One region of the Streptomyces sp. NPDC006332 genome, then DNA from elsewhere that is predicted to be linked to it. Evidence: riboswitches for the same ligand, from Rfam matches in the RefSeq annotation. Region 1 holds a riboswitch; the other holds the start of a gene.
The links. A riboswitch is a leader RNA that binds a small molecule or an ion and turns the genes downstream of it on or off. The one in region 1 is predicted to bind cobalamin.

Region 1 (7,499 bases):
CGGGTGACAAGTCCTATCAAGTAGCGGCACGACTCGATAACGAATCCGTGGCCTCGTACGCCCTTCGCAGGCTCAATCAAGAGATTTTGGACTACGTTCTGGATCCCTTCCTTCGTGGCCTCTACCTGGGGGAAACAGCCGACATGTCGGTCGTCGACCTTTTCCTCTCGCTGAGCAAGCTCGGCGGCGGACCGATGCAATATCCGAGCGGAATCGATTTCCTGCCCAAACGGCTGGCATCCTTCGTCGACGTGCGCACCGGAGCCACCGTACGGGAAGTCCGGCATGTCGACGGTGGTGTACGCACCGTGTGGGAGGACGGCGAAGGCGAGCACGCGCTCTTCACGCGCGGCGGCGTTCTCGCTCTGAACGGGCCGGACCTGCTGCAGACTTACCGCGACCTGTCCGACCGGCAGCGTGAACTGATCCAGTCGGTCCGCTACAAGAGTGCTCTCAAGGGAATCTTCGCCCTGCGTCGCCTGCCGCCGAATGTACCGACCCTCATTCCGGTGCCCCGCGCCGCCGGGATAGGCTTGGCCATCACCGTGGTCGACTCCGAGTCGATGCCTGATTCCGTTCCGCCTGGCAAGGCTGTGATTTCCGGTCACTGGGTCAGTGAATACAGCAGAGAAGTACTTGACCTTCCCGACGCCGAATTGCTTCCCGAAATGATTCGGGAAATCGAGACAGTCGTACCCGGACTCTCCGCCGAGCTGGAGTTCGCTCAAATCGTACGGTGGGGTTTCGCCACGAATGCACGATATCGCGGATTTTACGACACGGTGGCACGTATCCGCCGAACCCTGTCCCCGGATGATGTCATCCAGCTAGCCGGCGAGTATCTCGCGCTCTCCGGAACGGCCAATTCTGTTGAGAATGGTGAACGTGCGGCAGGAAACCTTGACGCACGCTTGCGTTCGCTGTACGGCGCACCGGCGAAACGTTCGAGTCCGTGAATCAGGCTAGTGCGACAGCGGCGGGCCAGGGGTGTACTCGCATCAATGACTGGGCGACGGAGAGTGGCAGTGGCACTATAGGCATAGGCGATGTGGAACCCCTGATGTGCAGGGGGAGGTGTTCATGGCGAACCTGGGCGAAAGTGCCGAAGGCGCCGCGGACGACAAGGTCGCCGTCCTTCTGCTCGATGACGCTGGGGCCGTCACGTGGTGGTCGGACGCGGCCGCTCACCTGTTGGGGCATGAGGCGCGAGAGGTCCAGGGTCGGCCAGTGGCGCAACTACTGGTCGATCCATCGCAGTGGCGCGTGGATGCATCGACGGGTTCCGCCGGCGGTGGCGGGCGGCGGATGTTCCGGCGCAGAACCGGACCGCCCGTCGAACTCGTGGTGCGCACTGCATGCGTCGACAGCAAGGAGGGTTTTTCGGAGGCTGTGCTCCTGTCGCCCCCCGCTCCGAAGAGGACCGTTGCGGAGCACGGATCGAGCCTTCTGACCTCCCTGCTCGGCCAGGACCGACTGGGCATCGTCCTCTTCGATGCCCGACTGGAAGTCGTACGCGCCAATAACCCGGTGGGGTCGGCCGGGTTGCCGCCCCTGCGCGCCGGTTGCCGCCTGCACGACATTGCGCGCGCGGAGGACGCAGAGGCGATGGAGACCCACCTGCGGCACGTGCTGGAGACCGGTATTCCACTGGTCGGTGAACAGTTGCGGATGCGCGCGGCAGGTGTCTCCGGTCAGGAGCGGTATCTGTCGGCATCCGCCGTTCGGCTGGACGACGCCGATGGCCGTCCGGTCGGCGTCGCAGCGTTCGTCGCCGACGACACGGAACAACGGCGAGCCATGCAGCGGGCGGCCATGAGTCATGAGGCGTCGGTCCGTATAGGCGGTTCTTTGAACGTGGCTCGTACTGCCCAGGACATCGCGGACGTGCTGGTGCCGACCCTGGCGGACCTGGTTTCGGTGGACATCGTCGAGGTCGTACTCGAAGGCGATGAGCCCGCCAAGGGTGTCCTGCCGAGCGGTCGGTGGCGGATGCGGCGTGTCGCAGCGGCTTCCGCCACCGGTCCCTGGCCGGCCGACCTCATCCAGGTGGGCGGCGTCATCCCGCCACTTCCGGACGTACCGCAGGCACGGCAGGCGGCGTTGCACGGCGACACCGTCCTCAAGACTTCACGCCAGGAGTTGGAGCACCAACTCGGAGACCCGGACGTGATCCGCGCCCTGCTGCCCGAGAAAGGGCATTCACTGGTCATCTCGCCGCTGTTCGCGCGCGGCCTGCTGCTCGGCTTCGTCTCGGCATGGCGGACCGAACGCGCCGAGGGGTTCCGGCAGGAGGACGCTGACCTCCTGTTCGACATCGCCTCGCGTGCGGCGCTCAGCGTGGACAACGCTCGCCGGTACACGCGGGAGCACCGGGCGGCGGTCACGTTGCAACAGCGACTGCTGCCCCACGCCACCACACGCTCCACGGCGGCCGACTCGGCTGGCTGTTACGTGCCTGCGGGGGGCGGGGCGGACATCAGCGGCGACTGGTTCGACGTGATCCCCCTGTCGTCGTTGCGGGTCGCCTTGGTCGTGGGCGACGTCGTAGGCCACGGCCTGCACGCCGCAGCCACGATGGGACGGCTGCGAACCGCCATCCGCACGCTGGCCGACCTCGAACTGGACCCCGGAGAGCTCCTCATCCACCTGGACGACCTCGTCCAGCAACTCGCCGACGAAGCCGGTCCCGAGGACCGGGAGACGATCGGCGCCACCTGCTTGTACGCGCTCTATGATCCGGTCGCCGGCACCTGTGCACTGGCCGGCGCAGGGCATCTGCCGCCCGTGGTGATCCCGCCCGACGGCGCGGGTCGACTCATAGAGGTCAGCCCGGGCCCGCCGCTCGGCGTCGGTGGCATGCCCTTCGAGGTCACCACGGTCCGCGTCGAGCCCGGTAGTACCCTCGCCCTCTATACCGACGGCCTCGTGGACCGGGCCGCACACGATCTCGACCAGGGCACCCAGGATCTCCTCGACTCGCTTTCGTCTCTGTGCAACAGCGCGCGGGGACTTGAGGGCATCGCCCACGACGTGGTGTCCGCGATGACCGAGGGACCTCCCCGCGACGACATGACGCTTCTTCTGGCCCGCACCCGTATGCTGCCGACCGCCGATGCCGCGCACTGGCAGTTCCCCGACGACACGTCCCGGGTGGCCGAAGCGCGCAAGGCCGTCGCCTGCCGACTGGCCGACTGGGGGCTGGACGACCTCACTTTCACCACCGAACTGATCGTCAGCGAGCTGGTCACCAACGCGATGCGCTACGCGGACGGCATGGTGGGACTGCGCCTCTTCCATGACGACAGAACACTGGTGTGCGAGGTCACCGACTCCAGCAACACCCAGCCACGGCTGATCCGGGCACGGGCCGGCGACGAGGGAGGGCGAGGCCTGTTTCTGGTGGCCCAACTCGCCAGGCGCTGGGGCAGCCGGTATCACCGCGACGGCAAGACCATCTGGACCGAGCAGACGATCGGTGCCGGCTCCGAGCCGCAATTCGACCTCGTCGACGTCTGGGACGCGGAGGAGACATAGGACCTGCTGTCGGCCGGTGCCTGGCTACATGCCGGCAGCAGGCGTATGGCACGATGCGCGGGACGGATGCGGAGGAACTCCGGTGCGGGCGTAACGGCCCAACTCGGGGGCGGGCCCGCCACTGTGACCGGGGAGCCGCCTCCCACGGATGGCCACTGGCAACCGGCGTGAGCCGGCCGCCGGGAAGGCCGGGAGCGGGCGTCGGACACGAGGCCGTGAGGCCCCGTACCGAGATCCGGGAGCCAGGATATTCCGCCCGTCCCGCAGCCAGGCACTTTCCGCCGGGGCACGGTCCGTCACGGTGGCGTGGTAAACCGCCGACATCGGAAGGTGCTCCTTCGTGATGCCCGCACCCGGCTCCGAGCCGGTCTCTGCCTCGTCCCTGGCCGAAGGTCTGCTGCTCCGAAGCACACTGGCCGCCGTTACCCCCGCGGACCCCGCCGCCCTCGCCGAGGCCCGTGACCGGCAAAACCGCCTGTCCAAGCCGCCCGGTTCGCTGGGATTCCTGGAGGACGTGTCGATACGACTGACTGGTCTGGCCGGCGTCTGCCCGCCGCCGATGCCCGAGTTGGTCGACCTGGGCTTGAGACTCGGCGAGGGCACCGGCGCCCTGTTGGCCCTGCCGCTCGTCCACGCGGCCGTCCGTGCCCTGCGTGACATGGCCACCTTCGACTCTGCCGGGGTCTGCCGAGATGAACGTCTGACGTGCCGGGCACGCCCGAGGCTGTGAGGGAACACACGGCCTCGGGCTCGCAGGGCCATCGGTCCGGACTCTGGTTCGGATGAGCAGCGGCGCGTTGACGCTGATGGTCGACGTCCCGTTTCAGAGCGGCCGGAAACCGGGATCAGGGTCAGTTGCCGCTGATCGCGGCCGCCGTGGAGCGCAGGGCCCGCGCGGTGCGGCGGAGGTCGGCGTGGAGCAGCCGCCCCGCGGACTTCATCACCCGTCCCGCGACGATGACCGTGTCAACGTTGTGAGGGTTCGCCGACTGGACCACGGCCGCGATCGGGTCACGTTCGGCAGTGAGCATGTCGAGGTCCTCCAGACGGAGCAGGACAACATCGGCCTGCTTGCCGGGGCGCAGCGAACCGATCCGGTCGTCGAGCCCCAGCGCGGAGGCGCCGTCGATTGTGGCCATCCGCAGGACGTCCTTGGCGGTCAGTGGGGAGTCGTCGGTGACCTGGCTGGCGAGCAGCGCCGCCCGCATGAGGGAGAACATGTCACCGGGGACCGAGGACACCGCGTCGACGCCGAGGCCGGCGGTGACACCGAGGCGACGGTAGCGGCTGGAGACGGGAGCACCGACGCGCATCCCGGCCTCGGAGCTGGGCGCGGCGGCGGCCTTGCCGCCCGAGTCGCCGATCAGCTTGATCTCGCTGTCGGAGAGCGAATTACCGTGCACGTAGAGCGTGTTCGGGCGCAGCAGGCCGCGCTCCTTCAAAGCCGAGATGGGCGTCTGCGTGACCGGGCCGGCGCTGACGTGGAAGGTCAGGGGCAGGCTCAGTTCGTCCGTCACACGCCATTCCTCGATCACCGTCTCGATCGGTGCGAACGACGGGCCGAGCGGACCGTAGGCCAAAGTGACGAGCGCCTTGTCGTCGAACAGGCGCTCGGTGCGGACCCTGCGGACGTCGGCGAGGTCGGCGGCCGCTCCGATCGGGGCGCCGTAGGCGAACACCGCGCGCAGACCGGCCGCTTGCATGGCATCGAGGGCCGCGTCGGCGTGGTCAGGCGAGTACAGACCGTGGTTGTAATCGAGCTGGGTGGTGACCCCGGAGTTAAGACTCTCCAGCAGGCCGGCCAGGGTCGCGTTGTACATGTCCTGGGGGCGCAGCCGCGGGCCGTACTGGCCCAGGACGCCGAGGTACGCGGTGAGGTCGAGGCCCACGGTCGAGGTGCGCAGCGCCGACAGCCACACGTGGCGGTGGGTGTCGACGAAGCCCGGGAGCACGATCCGGTCGGTGGCGTCGATGACGGTGGCGTTGCCTGCGCGGAGGTTGCGGCCGACGGCGGTGATCCGACCTCTCTCGATCAGGACGTCGGTGCCGGCGTGGGCGACCGCCTGGGGCTCGGTGTCGATCACGTGCCCGTTGCGCAGCAGGATCCGGCCGCTCGCCAGGTGTGCTGGGCCGGTGTGACCACTTCCCGCCGGTGCCGCGATCGCCGGTGATGAGGAGAGCGTGGCCGCTGCCGCGGTGGCGGCCACCCCCGTCAGGACGGTTCGGCGAGGCAGATTCATGGTGGAACTCCGTTGTCTCGGGAGATTGGCGTAGGCAGGGGCGGCCGGACGTCGCTGGTGGCGGCGCTCCCTCGGTGCGCCGTGTGCTGCCCCTGTCCGTCACGGAAACGACTAAGCGGACAATCGTCCGCTAGTCAATGGGACCGTACCGGACTGTTGTCCGGTTGGCAAGAGTGAAGAGTGTGGGCGCCTCAAAGGGGGACGCTTGCCGCCCGGGCAGCTGTCCGGGGATCCCTCGAGAAAGTGGATAGCTGCTGCTGCAGCACCGCCGTCGAGGGCGCCCCCATCGCCCTGGGCTGCGCACAGATGACCGTGGGCCGCATGATCGACGCCGCGTTGTCAGGCGAGGTCAGCTGGTTCGGCACGGCTGAGGGATACGGCCGCGGGGACTTTGGGTGAGCGCTGACCACCGGTCTGCGTGCGGTGGCAGAGCAGTGATCGCGACCACATGGCTGCCTTCGGCCGGCGGGCTCGAACGTCGCGCGCCCCATCGACGGCCGCTTCGGGGCGCTGCAGCGCTATCCCATCGGTCCCTGCCAGATCCATCAGCCCTGGAGCCTTTCGCCCGTCGAGCGAGATGTGCGAGATGGCGAAGATGTTGCGGGCTGACAAGATCCGGTCGGGTCCGTGTGAGCACTTCAGTGCTCGCCAGATGCACCGTGCCGCCGCGCTCGAGTGGCGGTGACGTGGCGGAACTGGTGCTTCGTCAGCGACCCGGGGTGGCGGTCGGCCGCGTAGGGATCGCGTCGAGGGCGGCAAGAGTCTCCTCGTCCAGGGTGATCGCGCCCGCTGCCAGGTTCGCTTCGAGATGGCCGGTGTCTGTGGTGCCCGGGATGAGCAGTACGTTCGGCGTGTGCTGCAGCAGCCAGGCCAGGCCGACCTGCGCCGGGGCGCATCCCAGCTTCTCTGCCGCAGCCAGCACCGCCGGCTCGTCGGTCACCTTCGGCCGCCCCGGAAATGCGCCGCCGAGGGGGAAGTAGGGCACCCAGGCGATCTCCTCGTCCGCACAGAACTGGGCCATGTCCTCGTCCTCGCGCGACACGAGGCTGTAGGGGTTCTGTACACAGACGATGCCCGCAGGCAGGCCGCGGCGCAGAACGTCCAGCGTCACGCTGCTCAGTCCGATCGCACCGATCTTGCCCTCTTCGCGCAGCGCGATCATTTCGGCGAGCTGGTCGTCCAGGTCGACCACCTGGTCCTCCGGGACGGGGACGCCCGTGTGCCCCCCATCGACACGGCGGAGGTTCACCACCGGGATCTGCTCGAGCTGGAGCGTGGCGAGTTCAGCTTCGATCTCGGCCCGCAGCTCCCCGGGCCGCTGCGCCAGGCGCACCGGCACCGGGCCGTCGGGGTCGGCGGTGGCGCCCACCTTGCTCACGATGAGGACGTCGTTCTGGGACTGAAGTGCCTCACGGACCACGTCGTTGACGAAGCCGTTGCCGTAGAACTGGGCGGTGTCCACGTGGTCGACGCCGAGGTCGACCGCATGGCGCAGCAGGGTGACAGCTGCATCGCGGTCGCTCTGCAGGCGCGCCAGCTGCATCGCGCCGTACCCGATGCGTGAGACGGGGCGGCCGGCGAGCGAACCGATGCCACCGGGACGCGCCTCCCCGGCGGGAGCGGCTTGGGACGAGGGAGTGCCTGCGGACGTCATGACTACCTGCTCTCATGGGAGAATAGAGAAAGCGGAGGATCCTCCGTTACGTTCACCGTAGCACTACCGGA
Region 2 (7,499 bases), on a different contig from region 1:
GGTGGGCCAGTTCGGCGGCCAGCTCGACATCGTGCGTGGCCAGCACGATCGCGTGCCCGTCGGCCGCCAGCCCCCGCAGGAGCGCGACCAGGCGCGCCTTCGCCGCGTAGTCCAGGCCCCGCGTCGGTTCGTCGAGGAGCAGCAGCGGAGGGCGGGCGGTCAGGACCACGGCCAGGGCGAGCGCCAGTCGCTGCCCCTCGGAGAGGTCGCGCGGGTGGGTGCCGTCGGTGATGCCGGGGAGCAGCCCGCCGACCAGTGCCCGGCAGGTGCCCGCCGCCGCGCCCGCGTCCCGGTCGGCGGCCGCGCACTCGGCGGCGACCGTGTCCGCGTACAGCAGGTCCCGGGGTTCCTGCGGGACCAGACCCACCAGGCGTACGAGGTCACGCGGGGGAGTCCGGTGCGGTACGGCTCCGCCTACCCGGACGGATCCGGCGGCCGGCGCGACCAGCCCGACGAGCGCCGCGAGCAGCGTTGACTTCCCGGCGCCGTTGCGGCCCATGAGGGCGACGGTCTCGCCGGGACGGACGGCCAGGTCGATGTGGCGGAGGGCCTGGACGCGGTCACGACGGACGGCGAGGGAGCGGACGTCGGCCGCGGGGGCGCCTGTGGCATCAGGAGCTGTGGCGGCTGGGGGCTTTTTACGCAGGCGCCAGCGGGAGGCGGGGGCGGGGGTGTTGGCGGTGGTGGAGTTGGCTGCGGTGTCGGCGGAGAGGGCAGCGGGTGCCGGGAGCGGTCCGGCGACGTGTCCGGGGTCGGGGTCGGCTACAGCCCCCGTGACCGGTTCGTCCCCCGCTGCCTCCCGTCCGGTCAGCCGTTCCCGCAGGGCACCCGCGCGACGCCGGGCGTCCCGGACCGTCAGGGGCAGGGGGGACCAGTCGGCGAGGCGGCCCAGCCCCACCACCGGCGGGTACACCGGCGATACGGCCATGATCTCGGCCGGGGTGCCGAGGACCGGCGCGGCTGACGGCGCCGGGAGGAGGGCGACCTGGTCGGCGTACTGGATGACGCGTTCCAGACGGTGCTCGGCCATGAGGACCGTCGTACCGAGGTCGTGCACGAGCCGCTGGAGCACCGCGAGGACCTCTTCCGCCGCCGCCGGGTCGAGCGCGGACGTCGGCTCGTCCAGGACCAGGACCCGTGGGTGCGGGGTGAGGACCGAGCCGATCGCGACCCGCTGCTGCTGGCCGCCGGAGAGCGTGGCGATGGGCCTCTCGCGCAGGTCGGCGAGGCCCAGGAGATCGAGGGTCTCCTCGACGCGGCGGCGCATCACGTCCGGGGCGAGGCCCAACGACTCCATGCCGTAGGCGAGTTCGTCCTCGACGGTGTCCGTCACGAAGTGCGAGAGCGGGTCCTGACCGACGGTCCCCACCACGTCGGCGAGTTCGCGCGGCTTGTGCGTGCGGGTGTCCCGGCCGGCGACGGTGACCCGGCCGCGGAGGGTGCCCCCGGTGAAGTGCGGGACGAGACCGCTGACCGCGCCCAGGATCGTGGACTTGCCCACGCCGGACGGGCCGACGAGCAGGACGAGTTCACCTTCCGGCACCTCGAAGTCGACGTCGCGGACGGTGGGTTCGGCGGCACCGTCGTACGTCACGGAGACGCTCTCGAAACGGATCACGACGGTTCCTTGAGTGAGGACGTGTGCGAGGGCTGAACGGACCCGGATGCGGGCCTGGGCCGGAACGCGGGGGCGGACGCGGGCGCCGGGGCGACGAAGGCCGGGAGGAGGCCGAGCAGGACGGCCGCCGCGGGCCACAGCGGGAGGGCGGGGGCGACGAGGGGGACCACGCCGGGGTGCAGCGCCTCGGGGTCGCGGGAGGCGGCGAGGGTCAGCAGGACGGCGACGGCGGCACCGGACCCGGCGACCAGCCAGGCGCGGACGTCCCACCGGTCGGGACGGTAGCGGGTGCGCAGCGAACGCCGGCCGCCGAGGTGCAGACCGGCCAGGGCGGCGGCGAGCCCGGCGAGCAGGACGGGCAGACCATAGGTGCCGCCCTCGGCGGTCAGCAGACCGTACGTTCCCGCGCAGACGCCCAGCAGACCGCCGAGGGTGAGCGCGGCGGTCGTACGGCGGACGCGGGCGGGAACGTCGGCGCTGCGGCCGTAGCCGCGGGCGTCCATCGCGGCGGCGAGGGAGACGGAGCGTTCGAGGGCCCCCTCCAGCACCGGCAGACCCACGTGCAGCAGGCCGCGGACGCCCCGGTCCGGTCGGCCGCGGAGTCGGCGGGCGGCGCGCAGCCGCTGCACGTCGGCGATGAGGTTCGGGGCGAAGGTGAGGGCGACGACCACCGCCACACCCATCTCGTACAGGGCGCCCGGCAGGGACTTGAGGAGCCGGGCCGGGTTCGCGAGCGCGTTCGCAGCGCCGACGCAGATGAGCAGCGCGGCGAGCTTCAGGCCGTCGTAGAGCGCGAACAGGAGCCCCTCGGCGGTGACCCTGCCGCCGAGGCGGATGCCCTGCGCCCAGTCGGGGAGGGGGACTTCGGGGAGGGTGGCGAGCACGTGCGTGCCGGGCACGGGGGAGCCGAGGACCACGGCGAACAGGAGACGGATGAGCAGGACCGCCAGGGCGAGTCTGGCGAAGGCGGAGTAGGAGTGCGCGGTGGGGGTGTCGGGGCGGCGGGCGGCCACCACGTACGCGGAGGCGGCGATGAGCAGCGCCAGCAGGAGGGGGTTGGTGGTGCGGGTGGCGGCGGTGCCGAGGCCCAGGGCCCACAGCCACCAGGCACCGGGATGCAGCCCGGCCCGGTGCAGGGGCCGTCGGCCGGACCACTCGAGGCTACGACCCATCCCTGCGCCGCCTCGCCTGCCACGCCGCCGCCGCGCCCAGTACGGCGACGGCGGCCACCCCGGCGAACAGTCCGACGGAAGGTCCCCCGCCCGCCGAGTCCTTGTCCTTCGCCCGCGTCGGGTTCTGCTCCTCGGACGGGGCCCCCGGCGTCCTTCCCGTCGCCACCTGCTCCCCGCAGCCGGTCCTCGGGTAGCCCGCGATCGCGCACAGCAGAGCGCCGGTGTCGTAGCGCAGGGGTTTGGCGGCCGAGGCGAGGGCCTCCGCCGTCGTGGCGTCGGGGGAGACGACGGCGCACGCCGTTCGTCGCGTCGGTGGGCTCTCGCCGGACGGGGCGTCCGTCCTGGTGCCGAAGTCGATGACCAGGGCCACCCTCTTGCTGCCGTCGCGTGCGGGCGAGTGGGCGCAGATCGTGCCGAAGTCGGCCGTGCCGCGCGGCTGTGCGGCGTCGCCGGAGTCCTCGCTCACCGCGAAACGGAAGCCCTGGACGTCTCCGTCCGAGGGGCGGGCGGTGGAGGGGCCCTGGGTCGCGTACGTCCACCGCCCGCCGTCGCGGTCCCAGAAGGACCAGTAACGGTAACCGGCGGCCTGCGCCTGCCCCATGGCCCCCACCAGGAGGAACAGGACGGTCGCGAACAGCGTGACGGCAGGGCGTCGTGTCACGGCCGCTTCCCCTTGGCGCGGCCGCTGAGCAGAAAGCCGATGCCGGCCCCGGCGGCGAGCCCCGCGCCGACCATCCACCAGACGTTCTCTCCGCCCGAGCCGTCGTCCGCGGCGGACTCACCGGACTCACCCGGCGCACCGGATGCCGCGCTCGCCGTCCGCGGGGCCGGTCCCGTCGCGTTGAGCTGCCGCACCAGGTCTGTGCCGCCGAAGTCGCGCGGATCCGTGCCGGTCGCGTGCGCGGCGAACACCAACTGGGCGTAGGCGGCGGGCCCGTTCGACTTCGCCCACGCGGACGAGTTGCGCTCCAGCCACTTCAGGGGCCCGGCGGCCCGGTCGGCCCCGCCCTGCGCGGCGAGCGCCACGACGGCGTCGGCGGTGTTGCCGAAGTCGGGCCGGTCGGTGGCGCCGGGGAGGGCGGACATCAGGTGGCCGCCCTTCCCGAGCGCCTTGCTGAGATAGGCGGCGCCGTTGGCGGCGGCCCGCTGCGGAGAGGGGGAGCCGGCGTCCGAACAGGCGGCGGCCTCGGCCTTCTTGGCGGGCTCCACCCTCAGCCCCTTGCCGAGCGCGCCCACCACACCCGCCGCCGTGGCGTCCGCGTTGGCCGCCAACTTGCGCTTCTTGTCCGGCTGGAAGGCGAAGGCCCCGGCGCCCTCGCCCTCGCACGGCAGGGCGAGCTTCACCAGGGCGTCGTACGGCGACCGGCCGCCCTTCTGGATCCGCGCGGGCTTCTCCCCCACGGCGGTCAGCGCGCCGACGACGACGGACGTCGAGTTCGTGTCGCTGGCGCCGCCGGGTGCGTAGCCCCAGCCGCCGTCCGTGTTCTGCACGGACTTCAGCCAGGCGACGGCCTTGCCGGTGGCGGCCCGGTGGCCGCCGAGCGCGGTGAGCGCCTGGACGGCGGCGGCCGTGTTGTTGGTGTCGACCATGACCTTGGCGTCGCACGGCTTGGAGACGTCGGCGCGGAAGGGAGCGAAGGCGCCGTTCGCGCACTGCTGCCCGGTCAGCCAGTCCACGGCCGAGTTGGCGGGCCGTACGCCCACGGTGTGCTGGGCGAGCAGCGCGAGGGACTGACGCCAGACGCCGTCGTACGTCGGGTCGGAGCTGCCGTAGAGCCCGGCGGGGAGCGCGGGCGACGCGGACGGGGAGGCGGCTTCGGCGGGCGCGGCGACGGCGCCGAGCACGGCGGTGGCGGCGGCCAGGACCATGGCGCGGCGGCGGACGTTCATGATCGGCGGGTGCCTCTCCCTGGGGGAGCCAAACAGCACGGGACACCCCGGCGGCTCGGCTCCGTATACCTCGACGGTGCCGCACACCGGCCGGTCGCCGGTGCACGTGAGCCGGTCACCTCCGCGCGGGGCAATCCGGCTCACCGCCTCTACGGACGGCTCACGGTTGCGGGCCAGCGCCGGATTCACACCGGCTTCCCCCCGTACGGGCGTGATCACGACCGGTCCACTCTACCGGTGCGTGGGCAACGCCCTACGGGGTGCCCGCGGGTGACGGTAGGTTCCGCCCATGCCATCGACGGGGAAACTGCTCGGCTCGGGCCGCGCCGCGGACGTCTACGAGATCGACGAGGCGTGGGTGCTCCGCCGCGACCGACGGGGCTGGGGGGACGCGGTCGCGGAGGGCGTTGTGATGGAACACGTACATGCGCACGGCTACCCCGTTCCCCGGGTGCTGCTCTCCGGCTCCAGCCGCACCGAGCTGGTGATGGAGCGGCTGTACGGCCCGACGATGCTGGAAGCCTTCGGCTCGGGCCAGGTCGACGCGGGCGAGGCGGGAGGCGTCCTCGCCCGTCTCCTGCGCCACCTGCACACCCTTCCGGCCAGGCACTCCGACGCCCGCCTCCTCCACCTCGACCTGCACCCGGACAACGTGATCCTCGCCGCCGACGGCCCCCGGGTCATCGACTGGTCGAACGCGGAGGAGGGTGAACCGGGCCTGGACTGGGGCATGTCCGCGATGATCCTCGCTCAGGTCGCCGTCGGCGCCGAACCGCTCGCCGACCCGGCCCGCGCGATGCTCACGGCCCTCCTCGCCGACCCGTCCTGCCTCACCGAGACAGGTCTGCGGGAGGCAAGGCGACGGCGGGCCGCCAACCCCACGATGAGTCGACCGGAGGTGCAACTGCTCGGCTCCGCGGAGAAGTTGGTCCGGTCGCTGATGACCTAGGCGCGGGGAGTCGGGCCTCCGAAGGGCAGGAACAGGGTGCGGGAGGCCAGGAGCCAGGTGTTGTCCGGGGTGCGGTGGAAGGTGTCCTGATAGTGGCCGATCTGGACCGGAGGGCCGGCCGGGACCATGCCGCCCTGGTGGCCGTCGACGCGGTAGGTCGTGAAGTACGAGAGGGCTGTCGCCGTGTCCGGGGAGGTGACCGTGACGAGGATGTTGGACATCATGCGGCGGGACAGCCGGTCGGCGGGGCGGGAGCCGAAGTAGTCGCGCAGGGCGTCGCGTCCCCTGATCAGCCGCTCACCCGCCGGCCACTCCCAACTGCCGTCGTCCGTGAAGAGTTCGGCCACGGAGGACGGGTCGCCGAGGTCGAGACGGTGGACGAAGTCGACGATCAGACGTTCACAGGCGCGTTCGGCGAGAAGGTGCTCCATGGTCAAGTAGTAGACGGTCCGTGCGCGGCCCGGCCACCGGTTTACACGGCCACGTACGTCACCGGCTCGCTCCCCGTCACCGCCTCCGCCCGTCCCAGCTTCACCAGTCGGCGCAGATGGGCCTCGGCCTCCGAGACGGCGATGTTCCTGGAGCCGTGCGGGATCTGCTCCCAGGGGCGGTTCCACTCCATGCGCTCGGCGAGCTGCCAGGGGGTGAGGGGCTCGGCCAGGAGGGTGAGCAGGCCGTTGAGGCGGTCCTCGTGGTGGGCGAGCAACTCCCGTACCCGGGACGTCGCGTCGGTGAAGACGTGCTGGTGGGCCGGGAGCACCTCGGCGGGGGCGAGGCGGCCGACGCGCTCCAGGGAGTCCAGGTAGTCGCCGAGGGGGTCGGTGACCGTGGCGTCGTCCGGATCCTCGTACAGGCCGATGTGCGGGGTGATCTCGGGGAGCAGGTGGTCGCCGGAGAACAGGCGGCCGTGGCCCGGGAGCCGGGCGGGGTGCTCCTCCTCCAGGTGCAGGCAGACGTGGCCCGGGGTGTGGCCCGGGGTCCAGATCGCGCGCAGTCGGCGGCCCGCGAGGTCGAGGAGTTCACCGGGGACGATCTCCCGGTCGGGCAGCGCGGGGGCCAGCCCGGGCAGGGAGCGACGGCGGCCGGTGCGCAGGGGCGCCACGTGGTCCTCGGGGGCGCCGGCGGCTTCCAGCTTCGCCGTCATGTAGGTGAACCAGCGTTCGGGGCGGGTCGAGCGGGTCCGCCGTACGATCGCGCCGTCCGCCGCGTGCATCGCGATCCAGGCGCCGGACGCCTCGCGCACCCGGCCGGACAGGCCGTGGTGGTCGGGGTGGTGGTGGGTGATCACCACGCCGTGGATCTCGCCGGGGGAGGTGCCGCAGGCGGCCAGCCCGCCCGCGAGGGCGTCCCAGGAGGCCGGGTCGTCCCAGCCGGTGTCGATCAGTACCGGACCGCGGTCGGTGTCGACGACGTACACCAGGGTGTGGCCCAGGGGGTTGTCCGGGATGGGGACCCGCAGGGACCGGACGCCGCCCCCGTGGTCGTACACCTGCGTCATGGGCTCCCCAATCGCCGCGTGATCGCCGGGTTCCGGCCACGAGGCCGAGTATAACTAGAACGCGTTTCGATGGGAGCCCCGGACGACCTTCTTGTCGGGCCGGGACGACCTTCTCGCCCCTGTCTCGCCCGTGGACTCCTCCGAGTGGAACTGGTATCAGTTCCGTATCTGATGAACCGTCAGAGAAGTCGCTCCGGGGAGGCAGTCGCCATGACCGAGCTCGTGGAACACGGACAGCTGTTCATCGGCGGGGAGTTGACCGACCCCCTGGGCACGGACGTCATCGAGGTCATCTCCCCGCACACCGAAGAGGTCATCGGACGCGTGCCGCACGCCTCGACGGCGGACGTGGACCGGGCGGTGGCCGCCGCG

Region 2: another riboswitch for cobalamin. It lies ahead of ABZ027_RS07425 (prenyltransferase/squalene oxidase repeat-containing protein); the one in region 1 lies ahead of ABZ027_RS30470 (nicotinate-nucleotide--dimethylbenzimidazole phosphoribosyltransferase).

Annotation. Positions count from the first base shown of each region.
Region 1 is NZ_JBEXRA010000041.1:70,979-78,477, forward strand. Features, by position in the region: gene ABZ027_RS30460 (FAD-dependent oxidoreductase) at 1-956, shown strand, start outside; gene ABZ027_RS30465 (SpoIIE family protein phosphatase) at 1,081-3,534, shown strand; cobalamin riboswitch at 3,606-3,787, shown strand; gene ABZ027_RS30470 (nicotinate-nucleotide--dimethylbenzimidazole phosphoribosyltransferase) at 3,878-4,264, shown strand; gene ABZ027_RS30475 (amidohydrolase family protein) at 4,386-5,774, opposite strand; gene ABZ027_RS30480 (aldo/keto reductase) at 6,481-7,428, opposite strand.
Region 2 is NZ_JBEXRA010000005.1:219,147-226,645, reverse strand. Features, by position in the region: gene ABZ027_RS07440 (ATP-binding cassette domain-containing protein) at 1-1,618, opposite strand, end outside; gene ABZ027_RS07435 (CbiQ family ECF transporter T component) at 1,615-2,790, opposite strand; gene ABZ027_RS07430 (SCO2322 family protein) at 2,780-3,451, opposite strand; gene ABZ027_RS07425 (prenyltransferase/squalene oxidase repeat-containing protein) at 3,448-4,680, opposite strand; cobalamin riboswitch at 4,787-4,910, opposite strand; gene ABZ027_RS07420 (phosphotransferase) at 4,970-5,629, shown strand; gene ABZ027_RS07415 (nuclear transport factor 2 family protein) at 5,626-6,060, opposite strand; gene ABZ027_RS07410 (MBL fold metallo-hydrolase) at 6,102-7,127, opposite strand; gene ABZ027_RS07405 (aldehyde dehydrogenase) at 7,338-7,499, shown strand, end outside.